Regions from separate parts of the Sphingobium sp. SA2 genome, predicted to be linked through region 2. Evidence: riboswitches for the same ligand, from Rfam matches in the RefSeq annotation. Region 2 holds a riboswitch; each other region holds the start of a gene.
What was found. Region 2 has a riboswitch for cobalamin ahead of cobW (cobalamin biosynthesis protein CobW). Riboswitches for the same ligand answer to the same signal wherever they lie in the genome.
Positions count from the first base shown of each region.

Region 1: linked by a shared signal. The riboswitch ahead of OVY48_RS18890 (TonB-dependent receptor domain-containing protein) and the one ahead of cobW (cobalamin biosynthesis protein CobW) in region 2 are both predicted to bind cobalamin.
Region 3: linked by a shared signal. The riboswitch ahead of OVY48_RS10140 (TonB-dependent receptor plug domain-containing protein) and the one ahead of cobW (cobalamin biosynthesis protein CobW) in region 2 are both predicted to bind cobalamin.

Region 1 is NZ_JAPMXX010000006.1:2,300,809-2,304,084, forward strand. It holds gene OVY48_RS18890 (TonB-dependent receptor domain-containing protein) at 1-1,402, opposite strand, end outside; cobalamin riboswitch at 1,546-1,752, opposite strand; gene OVY48_RS18895 (fatty acid desaturase) at 1,752-2,636, shown strand; gene OVY48_RS18900 (adenosylcobinamide amidohydrolase) at 2,849-3,276, shown strand, end outside.
Region 2 is NZ_JAPMXX010000001.1:154,264-157,539, forward strand. It holds gene cobN (cobaltochelatase subunit CobN) at 1-355, opposite strand, end outside; gene cobW (cobalamin biosynthesis protein CobW) at 366-1,403, opposite strand; cobalamin riboswitch at 1,585-1,814, opposite strand; gene OVY48_RS00775 (HoxN/HupN/NixA family nickel/cobalt transporter) at 1,902-2,948, opposite strand; partial or broken gene OVY48_RS00780 (TonB-dependent receptor) at 3,030-3,276, opposite strand, start outside.
Region 3 is NZ_JAPMXX010000006.1:529,085-532,360, reverse strand. It holds gene OVY48_RS10145 (ABC transporter substrate-binding protein) at 1-3, shown strand, start outside; gene OVY48_RS10140 (TonB-dependent receptor plug domain-containing protein) at 80-1,957, opposite strand; cobalamin riboswitch at 2,162-2,392, opposite strand; gene OVY48_RS10135 (ribose-phosphate pyrophosphokinase) at 2,482-3,276, opposite strand, start outside.

The DNA.
Region 1 (3,276 bases), on a different contig from region 2:
GCAACCGCCCGTTGACGAGATTCTGGGTGACCCCGGCGTCCCAGCCCTTCGAGCTTTCCGGCTGGAGCAGCTGATTGCCGAAGTCGCTTTGCAGCTGGAACAGCGACGGTGCCTTGAACCCCTCGGCATAGCTGGCGCGCACTGTCGTGCCGGTCTGGCTCACCGTGTAAACGCCGCTCGCCCCAAAGGTGGTGGCTCCGCCAAAGCGGTTGTGGTCATCATGCCGAACGCCGCCGGTCAGGGTCAGGCCCGTCACCGGTGTCGCCACGATCTGCCCGTAAACGCTGTCGATCCGGGCCCGTCCGATGGAAGGACGCGCACCAAAACTGCTGCTGGAAAAGCGCGATGTCTCGCGTTCCAGTCCACCCGTCAGCTGCCAGCCTTCTGCGATATCGAACATGCCCTGATATTCGATACGTTCGTTGCGGCCATTGCCGACAAAGGTCTCGGCAGGCAGGCCGACAAGGCTGAAGTTGCGGCGACGGGTGTCGGTGTACGCATAGCCCAGCCGGTTACGGAAGCGACCGTCGAACAGCGTGGCGTTAACTCCGGTATAGCCGACGATTTCGCGGGTGCGCGATTCCTCGTTCACATCACCAAAGGCAAAGGTTGGTGGAGGGAAGCCATCGATATTCACCCGGCCTTCCGAATACCAGCCGCGCGCATCGAGCGACAACCAGTCGCTCAGCGCCAGATTGAAACTACCGTTGGCACCGTAATTTTCATAGCCATCCTTTTCGATGCCGCCGCGCGCTTCGCTGAATGAGGAGATGCCATCGGTGCGGAAGTATCCTGCGCCCACGCTGGCCGAAAACGGACCGGCTTTTCCGGCAATGTTGCCAACCAGCTGTCCAGTATCGCGATAGCCATATTCGCCGCGTACGTTGACTGTCAGGGCGTCCGTCGGCTGGCGAGTGATCATGTTGATAACCCCGCCGATCGCTTGGCTGCCCCAAAGCACCGACGATGGTCCGCGCAAAACCTCAATTCGCTCGATGTTGCCGATCAGCAGATTGCCGAAGTTGAAGCCGCCCCCCGGCGACGAAGGGTCGTTGAGCTTGATGCCATCGACCAGCGCCACGGTCTGATCGCTCTCTGCACCGCGAATGAACACCGATGTGGATGTCCCGACGCCGCCGTTGCGCGTGATGCTGACACCCGGCACGGTTCGCAGGATATCGGCGACGGTTTGGGTCTGCCGCCGCTCGATTTCGGCCGAATCGATCACCGTGATGGATTGGCCGACCCTTTCGACGGGCTGGGCGCTGCGGTTGGCGGTGACGACGATGACCGGTTCGTGCGGCGACATGGTGCGGACATCATCCTGCGCGTGCGCAATGAAGGTGCCGCAAAGCCCGAGAGCTGCGGTGGAAACGGTCACTTTTAAGAACAGATTTTGCATGTGTATCCCCTGTCAAACAACAAGGGGTTGCTCGCACCAATGGCACGACAGAGCGTTCGCTGGCTTGTCACCCGCGCGCGCCACCCCAATCGATGTCGTCACGCGAGGATTGACCTCGATCACGCTGAACACCCCGTCCGCGCAAAGGACCGACTACAACAGGCAGGTCTCCTGGCTCCCGGGTCAACACGCTCGCCCCGCCTTCCCAAGTGCAAATGCACCCAGTGGCATGAAGGGGCGACCGCTCTCCGGTCACAGTTGCGGGGACAGCCACGGATTACAGGGGTAGATACCTGCTTCCGCGTTCCCTATTAATCCCATCTCTGGGAACCTGTTGCGGCGTCGCAATATGGCGAGCAAAACCGCATTGCAAGGAAAATGCTGTGCTGACCTTCATTACTGGCGGGTCCCGCTCGGGCAAAAGCGCGCCCGCCACACCAACACCATCCATGATTGTGACCAACGTATCCAGCGGCGCGACCCGGACCAGCATTTTCCCAAATCTCCGCGCGCAATGTTCTGGCTGCTGGTCCGCAGCATCACCGGTCTCAACTATTATCGGGTGGCGCGCGCTGGACGCATCTGGGCACCCATCGCCAATTTCCACAATCCCAAACGCTTCGGTTTCGATTACCGCCTGTCGCTGCGCCTACGCTATGTCGCATGGGCCGTGCTGGTCTATGGCGCGATATTGTGGTCGCCCTTTCGCTGGCAGATACTGGGCCTGATCCTCATCCCGCAATTTTTCTGGGTCAATGTCTTCAACCGCATCCGCGCCATGGCCGAGCATAACGGCCTCCCCGATAATCACGAACTCAACGGCACCCGCACCGTCATCCCGACCTTGCTCGACAGGCTCCTCATCGGGCCGCTCAACATCAGCTATCATCTGGAACATCACCTCTTCCCGTCCGTCCCCTGGCATAATCTGCGCCGCCTGCACCTCCATCTGATGGCCAACCCAACCTGTGCGGCGAACGCGCATGTGTCGCGCGGATATTGGGGCATGATCCGGGAGCTCATGCCGACGCGTGGCGTGAGCGGGAGTGACGGGGGATTGGGTGAGGCGGCAGCCCAAAGATCTCCCGGACGCTATTGCGCCATCCTTTTGCAGGTGGATGGAGCAGACATGATTGCCACACGCAGACGTCTCCACGATTGCGAAGGCTGCATCAACGGTATGTTTGCAAAAATCGAAAAACCGTCGAGCATTCTTTGTCGTATACTCGAATAAAGCACCAATATTTCTTACCAATTTTCCAGAGCTCATGGATATGATCGGGCAGAGATATTCTGGTGCAGCAAAACCAGATTAACGGATGCTTAGTTTTGGGAGAGTATTTTTACTTGTAGCAGTTGTTAGCCTTGAGCCGCGTGTACATACCTACGCACAGAGGCGCATGGTTAGTGTTGCAAGCGCAGTGATATCGTGCGAGGCAGGTCTTGATGAATCCATTTTCCGTTCACTGTGCCAGCCCTTTCCTTGTTGCCTCGTTCCCTCAACCACAAGCTGTTTTGAGTTGGTCGCTGACGCGGCCAGGCTTCGCAGAAGTCAGCAGTGTCGCATGGCTCTATGTCCGGGATGCCGATCTGAGCATGGATGTCGATCCAGCCTTGCTGCTTAGAAAAAGCATGCAGTCGGCGGGATTGACGGATGCGGTCCACCTCATGACATCTCGAGATATCACCAAGCATCACATGTCTCAGGCGTCCTTCGGGCGGGCTACGGCCAGCTGCCTGGCGACCGTCGGTCTTGGTAATGCGGTGCGCGTCGGTTCTGCACCCGTTGCTCATCAGGATGTCGGGACGATCAACCTCCTCGTGCATGTCGATCGCCCTCTGTCACAAGCGGCGCTCGTGGAGACCATTTCAAT
Region 2 (3,276 bases):
CGGGCAGCACGGCCAGCGCGATGCCTCGCGACCGGGCCAGAGCCTCCACTCGTTCCAGCCCGTAACTCCAATAGGGCGTACCGCCAATCAGCCGGATCAGGATCGCCTTCGCACCTGACAGCGTCCGCTCGACATAGGTGTCGACCGATAGCGGGTGCATAAGCGCTGCCAGATTGGCGAGCCGCAGCGAAGGAAATGTCGCATCGTCTGCACGGGCCTGATGCCATGCCGCCGCGAACGCCCCCAGATCGCTGTCCGAAAAGGACAGGACCACAAGATCCGCAGGCTCTTGCCCCAGATCCTGCGGGACGGCGGTTTCCTCCATCCCGTGCGTTTCGCGGAAAATGACGTGCATCGCCTGCGCCTTACGCCAGCAGCACCGCGCGAATGGCGTCTGGATCGACATGATCGTGCTCAGCAATGGCGACCAGCGTGGTGCGGCGCGGCTCGTCAGGCCGCCACGGACGGTCGTACTGGTGGCGCACCCGCGCGCCTACCGCCTGCACCAGCAGCCGCATCGGCTTGCCCGCAACGGCGGCATAGCCCTTCACGCGCAGGATATGGTGATCGCGCGCCAGCGTTTCGATCCGCGCGACAAGGGCCGCCGGATCGGCAATTTCGCCCCATTCGATAACGGCGCTGTCAAAATCATCGTGTTCGTGATCATCATCCCCATCATGGTGCGATGGGCGCGCGGCGATGTCGTCCTCGGCGGCGGCATCAAGCCCCAGAATCACGCGCGGATCGACCACGCCTTCGGTCAGTTCGATCACCGGCACCGGGCGGCCAAGCTCTGCCGCGATGATCGCGCGTGCGGCGGCAACGCCTTCGGGTCCGGCCAGATCAACCTTGGTCAGCAGGATCATATCGGCGCAGGCAAGCTGGTCCTCGAACACTTCGGACAGCGGCGTTTCGTGATCGATGCTCGGATCGGCGGCGCGCTGGGCGTCAAGCGCGGCCACATCGGGCGCAAACCGGCCTGCCGCAACCGCCTCGGCATCGGCCAGCGCCAGCACGCCGTCCACGGTGATCCGGCTGCGGATCGCTGGCCAGTCAAACGCCTTGAGCAGCGGCTTTGGCAACGCCAGACCCGATGTCTCGATCAGGATGTGATCCGGGCGGGGATCAAGCGCGAGGAGCTTCTCGACCGTAGGAATGAAATCGTCCGCCACGGTGCAGCAGATGCAGCCATTGGCCAGTTCGACGATGTTTTCCGCCGGGCAGTCTGGAATGGCGCAGGATGCAAGAATGTCGCCATCCACACCCAGCGTACCGAATTCGTTGACCACCACCGCCAGCCTGCGGCCGCCCGCATTGCGGATCAGGTGGCTGATAAGCGTGGTTTTCCCCGCGCCCAGAAAGCCCGTGATGATGGTGACAGGCACCTTTGACAGGTCGGCCACAAGCAATTCCTCCGCGCGCCAGAGCGACAAACGGCGGGGCTTGCCGGACAAGTCCGGTCGGCGCGCGACGACGGGCGAGCGCGACAAAGCACCCGTTACCACGCGACCGTGCAGCCCCAGCCACACAGCTTCGTCGCTCAGACGGAGAGTTACCGTGCCGTGACCATCCCCTGGATCAGGCAAGAGCGACCGGTGCGCCGGCAGGTCTCCTGGCTCGCGGGTCACAGCTTGATGCACGCCTTCCCAGACTTGGCGCTTGCGCGCTGTCCAGTGGCCGCCCCTGAGTTCAGGAGCATATGCATCGCGCTATCCGCTTACAGTTGCAGGGACAGCCACGGATTTGGGAGCAAGCCCCCGCACCGCATTCCCGATTAAGCCCCTTGCGAGGGCACCGGCGCGATCATCGAAGGGCGGAATCAACCCGTCCTTCGCCATGCGCCCTAGACGAAGATCGGAGCCAAGCCAATTGATGATGTTGCTTCATGCAACGATGGACGATCAGGTAACGACAGAAACCTCGATCTCATCGAACCGCTTCCAGCGATAGATCGCGTAACTCGCCAGCCAACAGAACACGAAAAGTCCGATGATGGCGAAGCCCAGACCATTGAAATTTTCGCCCAATTCAATGGCGATCCGCCATGGGGCACCCGTAAGGGCCAGTTTGTCGCCAATCAGGGCCAGCGTTTCGATTCCACCAATGACAATCGCCACGATGGCCGAGATCAGGGTGATTGTGATGTTGTAGTAGAGCTTGCGGATCGGCTTCACGAAGGCCCATTCATAAGCGCCCAGCATCACCACGCCGTCCGCCGTATCGATGAGGGCCATACCGACCGCGAACAGGGCGGGCAGGACCAGGATTGTCCCGATCGACAGGCCATCGGCGGCCTGGCTGGCCGACATGCCCAGAATGGCAACTTCGGTTGCGGTATCGAACCCAAGCCCGAACAGAAACCCCAGCGGGGCCATATGCCAGCTTTTGTTCACAAGGCGGAACATCGGCCTGAACAGTCTGGAAAGCAGACCGCGCCCACCCAATAACAGATCAAGATCGTCCTCGACATAGCTGCCGCCTGCACGAACATGCGCAAAGGTCCGCCAGACAGAGCGCAGGATGACCAGGTTCATGCCGGCGATCGTGAACAGGAAAAGCGCGGAAATCACGGTTGCAATCACGCCGCCGATTTCCTTGAAGGCGCCGAACTGCGACAGCGCGCTGGCCGTCACCGCAATGATGATCGATGCTATGGCAATGATCCCGGAATGCCCGATCGCAAACCAGAAGCCGGCCGAAACCGGGCGCTGACCATCCTGCATCAGTTTGCGCGTCACATTGTCGATGGCCGCAATATGATCGGCATCGACCGCATGGCGCAGGCCAAGCCCCCAGGCAAGCACAGCGGTGCCGAGCATTAACGGCTGCGCATGAAACAGGCTGAATGCCCAGACCCAGACGCCAATGTTGGCGGCGATCAATCCGGCAAACAAGGCACCAATTCGTAGGCGCAGAGACAGGGATGGCAGTGTCTTCGTGAGGGGCATGATTGGCTCGGCGATTAAGGAATGTACAAACGGAGGATGGCGCAGCAGACGTGCTGCAGCGCCGCCCATCAAGGGATTTCGCTAGAAATTGACCTTTGCGCCAATCCTCACGGTTCGAGGCTCGACCACACGACTCAACCGGCCTTCCACCGGAGCACCTGCATCAAAGGCGGGGATGTAGGACTCGTAATAATAGGCGATGTCCTTGTCCCGGCTGTCGAAGATGTTCAGCACTTCTCCAAATATCTCGACCTTCTTGCCCGTCCACGCGGCGCGGGCATTCATGACGGTGCTGCCCCGATCCCGGACACTGTTGTCCTCGACAAGC
Region 3 (3,276 bases), on a different contig from region 2:
TGACCCCTCCCCGCCAACGACCCGGCGTTGGCAAGGCCTAGCCTGCCTTGCGCGGTCTGATGGCGGGGACGGGATCATATCAGAAGCTCAGGCGCACGCCGCCATAGGCCGACAGGCCGAGCGTCTGGGTGCCGTAGCTGACCTGATACCATTTATCGAACAGGTTGATGACGCGGCCATACAGCTCGACCCGGTCGGTGATGCCGTAGGAGGCGAGCAGGTCGACCACTGTATAGGCCTCAGTCGCGCCGCCAAAGCCCGACGAGTCGCCATCATGATAGCGCACCCGCGCGGTCATCGACGCGCGTTCGGCCGGGGTCAGGATGACCGATGTGGTGCCGGTATAGCGCGGGCGGCCGCTGTTGACATAGACACCGTCCATGTCGCGATCGATTTCATGGTCGGTATAGCCATAGGTCTGGCTGACACCCAGCCAGGGCAGCGGCTGGGCGGTGACGCCGATCTCTATCCCCTCCGCGCGGGTGCGGCCGAACTGGCCATAGCCGCCAAAGGGCGGACGGCTGCCGTCGAAGTTGATCTCGTTGGTCTTGCGGGTGAAGAAATAGCTGACCTGCGCGGTCAGCCCTTCGGTCAGCGCCAGGTCGAAGCCGATGTCGCCGCCCCGGCTGGTTTCGACCTCAAGGTCTGGGTTGCCATAGGTGGGGTCGAACAATTGATAGAGGCCCGGTGCCTTGGCCCCGGTGCCATAACTGGCGCGCAGCTTGAGCGCGCCCAGCGCATAAGCCAGCGTGCCGCGATAGGTGTCGAACGTGCCGAAGCGGCTATTATCGTCGACCCGCGCCGCGCCGGTCAGGGTAAGCCCCGCGAGCGGCCGCAGCGCGATTTCGGCATAGGCCGACCGCGTGTTGACGCGGGCGGGGAAAGCACCGGAAAAGCTGGTGATCTGGGTCGTCTTCTCCCGCTCATAATTGCCCCCTGCGGCCAGGCTGACCGGGCCGGTGCCGCCATAGGCGAGCGCCAGCGTCAGCTCGTCCTTGGTGCCGCGGAACAGGTCGCCCTCGGCCCGGTTCCAGGTGCCGAAATAGCGGCGGCGCGCGGCGTAGCGGCTGGCGGTCAGGTCAGCGGTGAACTGGCCGTCCAGGCTCTTGTAGCTGGCCTGGCCGGCGGCGGCATAGTCGCGCGTTTTGGCGGTATCGTCGCTGTCCGACGTCGTATTGTCGAGATCGCTGAAGGCATCGAACCAATAGCCGATCGCCTGCAGCGACAAGGTGTCGGTCGCCTGATAGCCGACCCGGCCGCTAAAGCCGTAGCGGCGATATTCGTCCTTTTCGGTGGCCGACCCTGCGGGGCTGGCGGTGCGGGGATCGGCGAGCGAGGGGCCGTCATGGCGATAGCCGGTCGCGCTCAGGCGGAAATCGAGCGCGCCGCTCTTGCCCAGCAGCGATGCGCCGCCGCTGCGCATGCCATAGGAACCGGCCTCGGCCTCTGCATTGACCTGCAAACCCTCTTCGGTCGCGCGTTGGGTGATGATGTTGATGACGCCGCCGACCGCGTCGGAGCCATAGAGCGAGCTTTGGTTGCCGCGCAGGATTTCGACCCGGTCGATGTCGCGGCTGGTCAGGTGGTCGGCCTGGAACTGGGTGCTGATCGCACTGGGATCACCCAGCTCGATACCGTCGATCAGCCAGAGAATCTCATTATTGTTCGATCCCCGGATGCGGACGCTGGTCAACTGGCCGGGGCGATCGGCCGTCGTCTGCACGCCGGGCGCGTCCTGCAATATGTCTTTCAGGAAGAGGATCTGGTTGCGTTGGATATCGGCACGGGTGATGATCGACACCGCGCTACCGATCTCGCGCGCTTCGCTGGTGACGCGCGAGGCGGTGACGATGATGGGTGTGCTGTTGCCGCTCAGGTCCGAAATCTGTTCGGGGGCCTGCGCGAAAACGGGGCTGGCAGCGCTGAGCGCCAGCAGGGATATGCCGTATTTAATCATGTATAGTCTCCTCCCGCGCCGAGCGATAGCGGGCGGTGGAGCATGTCGATGATGGGCGTATGGCCCGCCGATCGACGGCCGACGCAGGGCGACGAACCGGCGCATATATAGCCCAGCGTCCCACGACGGTTGCGGCCCCGGCCGCCTTCCTGTCGTCGCTCAGACGGAGAGTTACCGTGCCGCGGCCATCCCCTGGACCAAGGCAAGAGCGACCAGAACGCCGGCAGGTCTCCTGGCTCACGGGTCATGGCGTCATGTACGACCTTCCCAGACGTTTGACGGTCCAGTGGCTGCTTCCTTCGAAGAGGAAGCCGTGTACATCACGCTCACCGCTTACAGTTGCAGGGACAGCTGCGGCTTTGGATGGTGTGAGCCATCCGCACCGCCTTCCCTTTTAAGCCTCGATCAAGAGGCACCGGCGCGATCTTTGCCCGTTGCGCTCAAGCGAGCGCTACGGACGGCAGCCCGATAGCGGGCGGCAAGGCATCACGCAAGGCGGCAATTGCCGCCCCGGCTTCATGCTGTCAGTCGAACAGGCTGGACACCGAACTTTCATCGGCAATGCGCTTGATCGCTTCGCCCAGTAGCGGGGCGATGGGCAGGTGGCGGACCTTCTTGGCGGTATTGACCGCCTCGGTCCCCTGGATCGTGTCGGTGATGACCAGTTCCAGCAGGTCGGAGGCATCCACGCGCGCGACCGCGCCGCCCGACAGCACGCCATGGCTGACATAGGCGACGACATCCTCGGCCCCGGCGGCCTTGAGCGCGGAGGCCGCGTTGCACAGCGTCCCCGCCGAATCGACGATATCGTCGATCAGGACGCAGAAACGCCCGGCCACGTCGCCGATGATGTTCATCACTTCCGATTCGCCCGCGCGCTCACGCCGCTTGTCGACGATGGCGAGCGGGGCGTTGTCGAGCCGCTTGGCCAGCGCCCGCGCGCGCACCACGCCGCCGACGTCGGGCGACACGACCATCAAATTGCGATCGCCAAAGCGCGCCTGAATGTCCGCCGACATGACCGGCGCACCGAACAGATTGTCGGTCGGAATATCGAAGAAGCCCTGGATCTGGCCGGCGTGCAAATCGACCGACAGCACGCGGTCGGCGCCCGCCTTGGTGATCAGGTTCGCGACCAGCTTGGCGCTGATCGGGGTGCGGGGGCCGGGCTTCCGGTCCTGCCGGGCATAGCCGAAATAGGGGACGACGGCAGTGATTCGCTTGGCCGACGCGCGTTTCAGCGCATCGATCATGATCAGCAATTCCATCAGATTGTCGTTGGTCGGATAGCTGGTCGATTGCAGCACGAACACATCTTC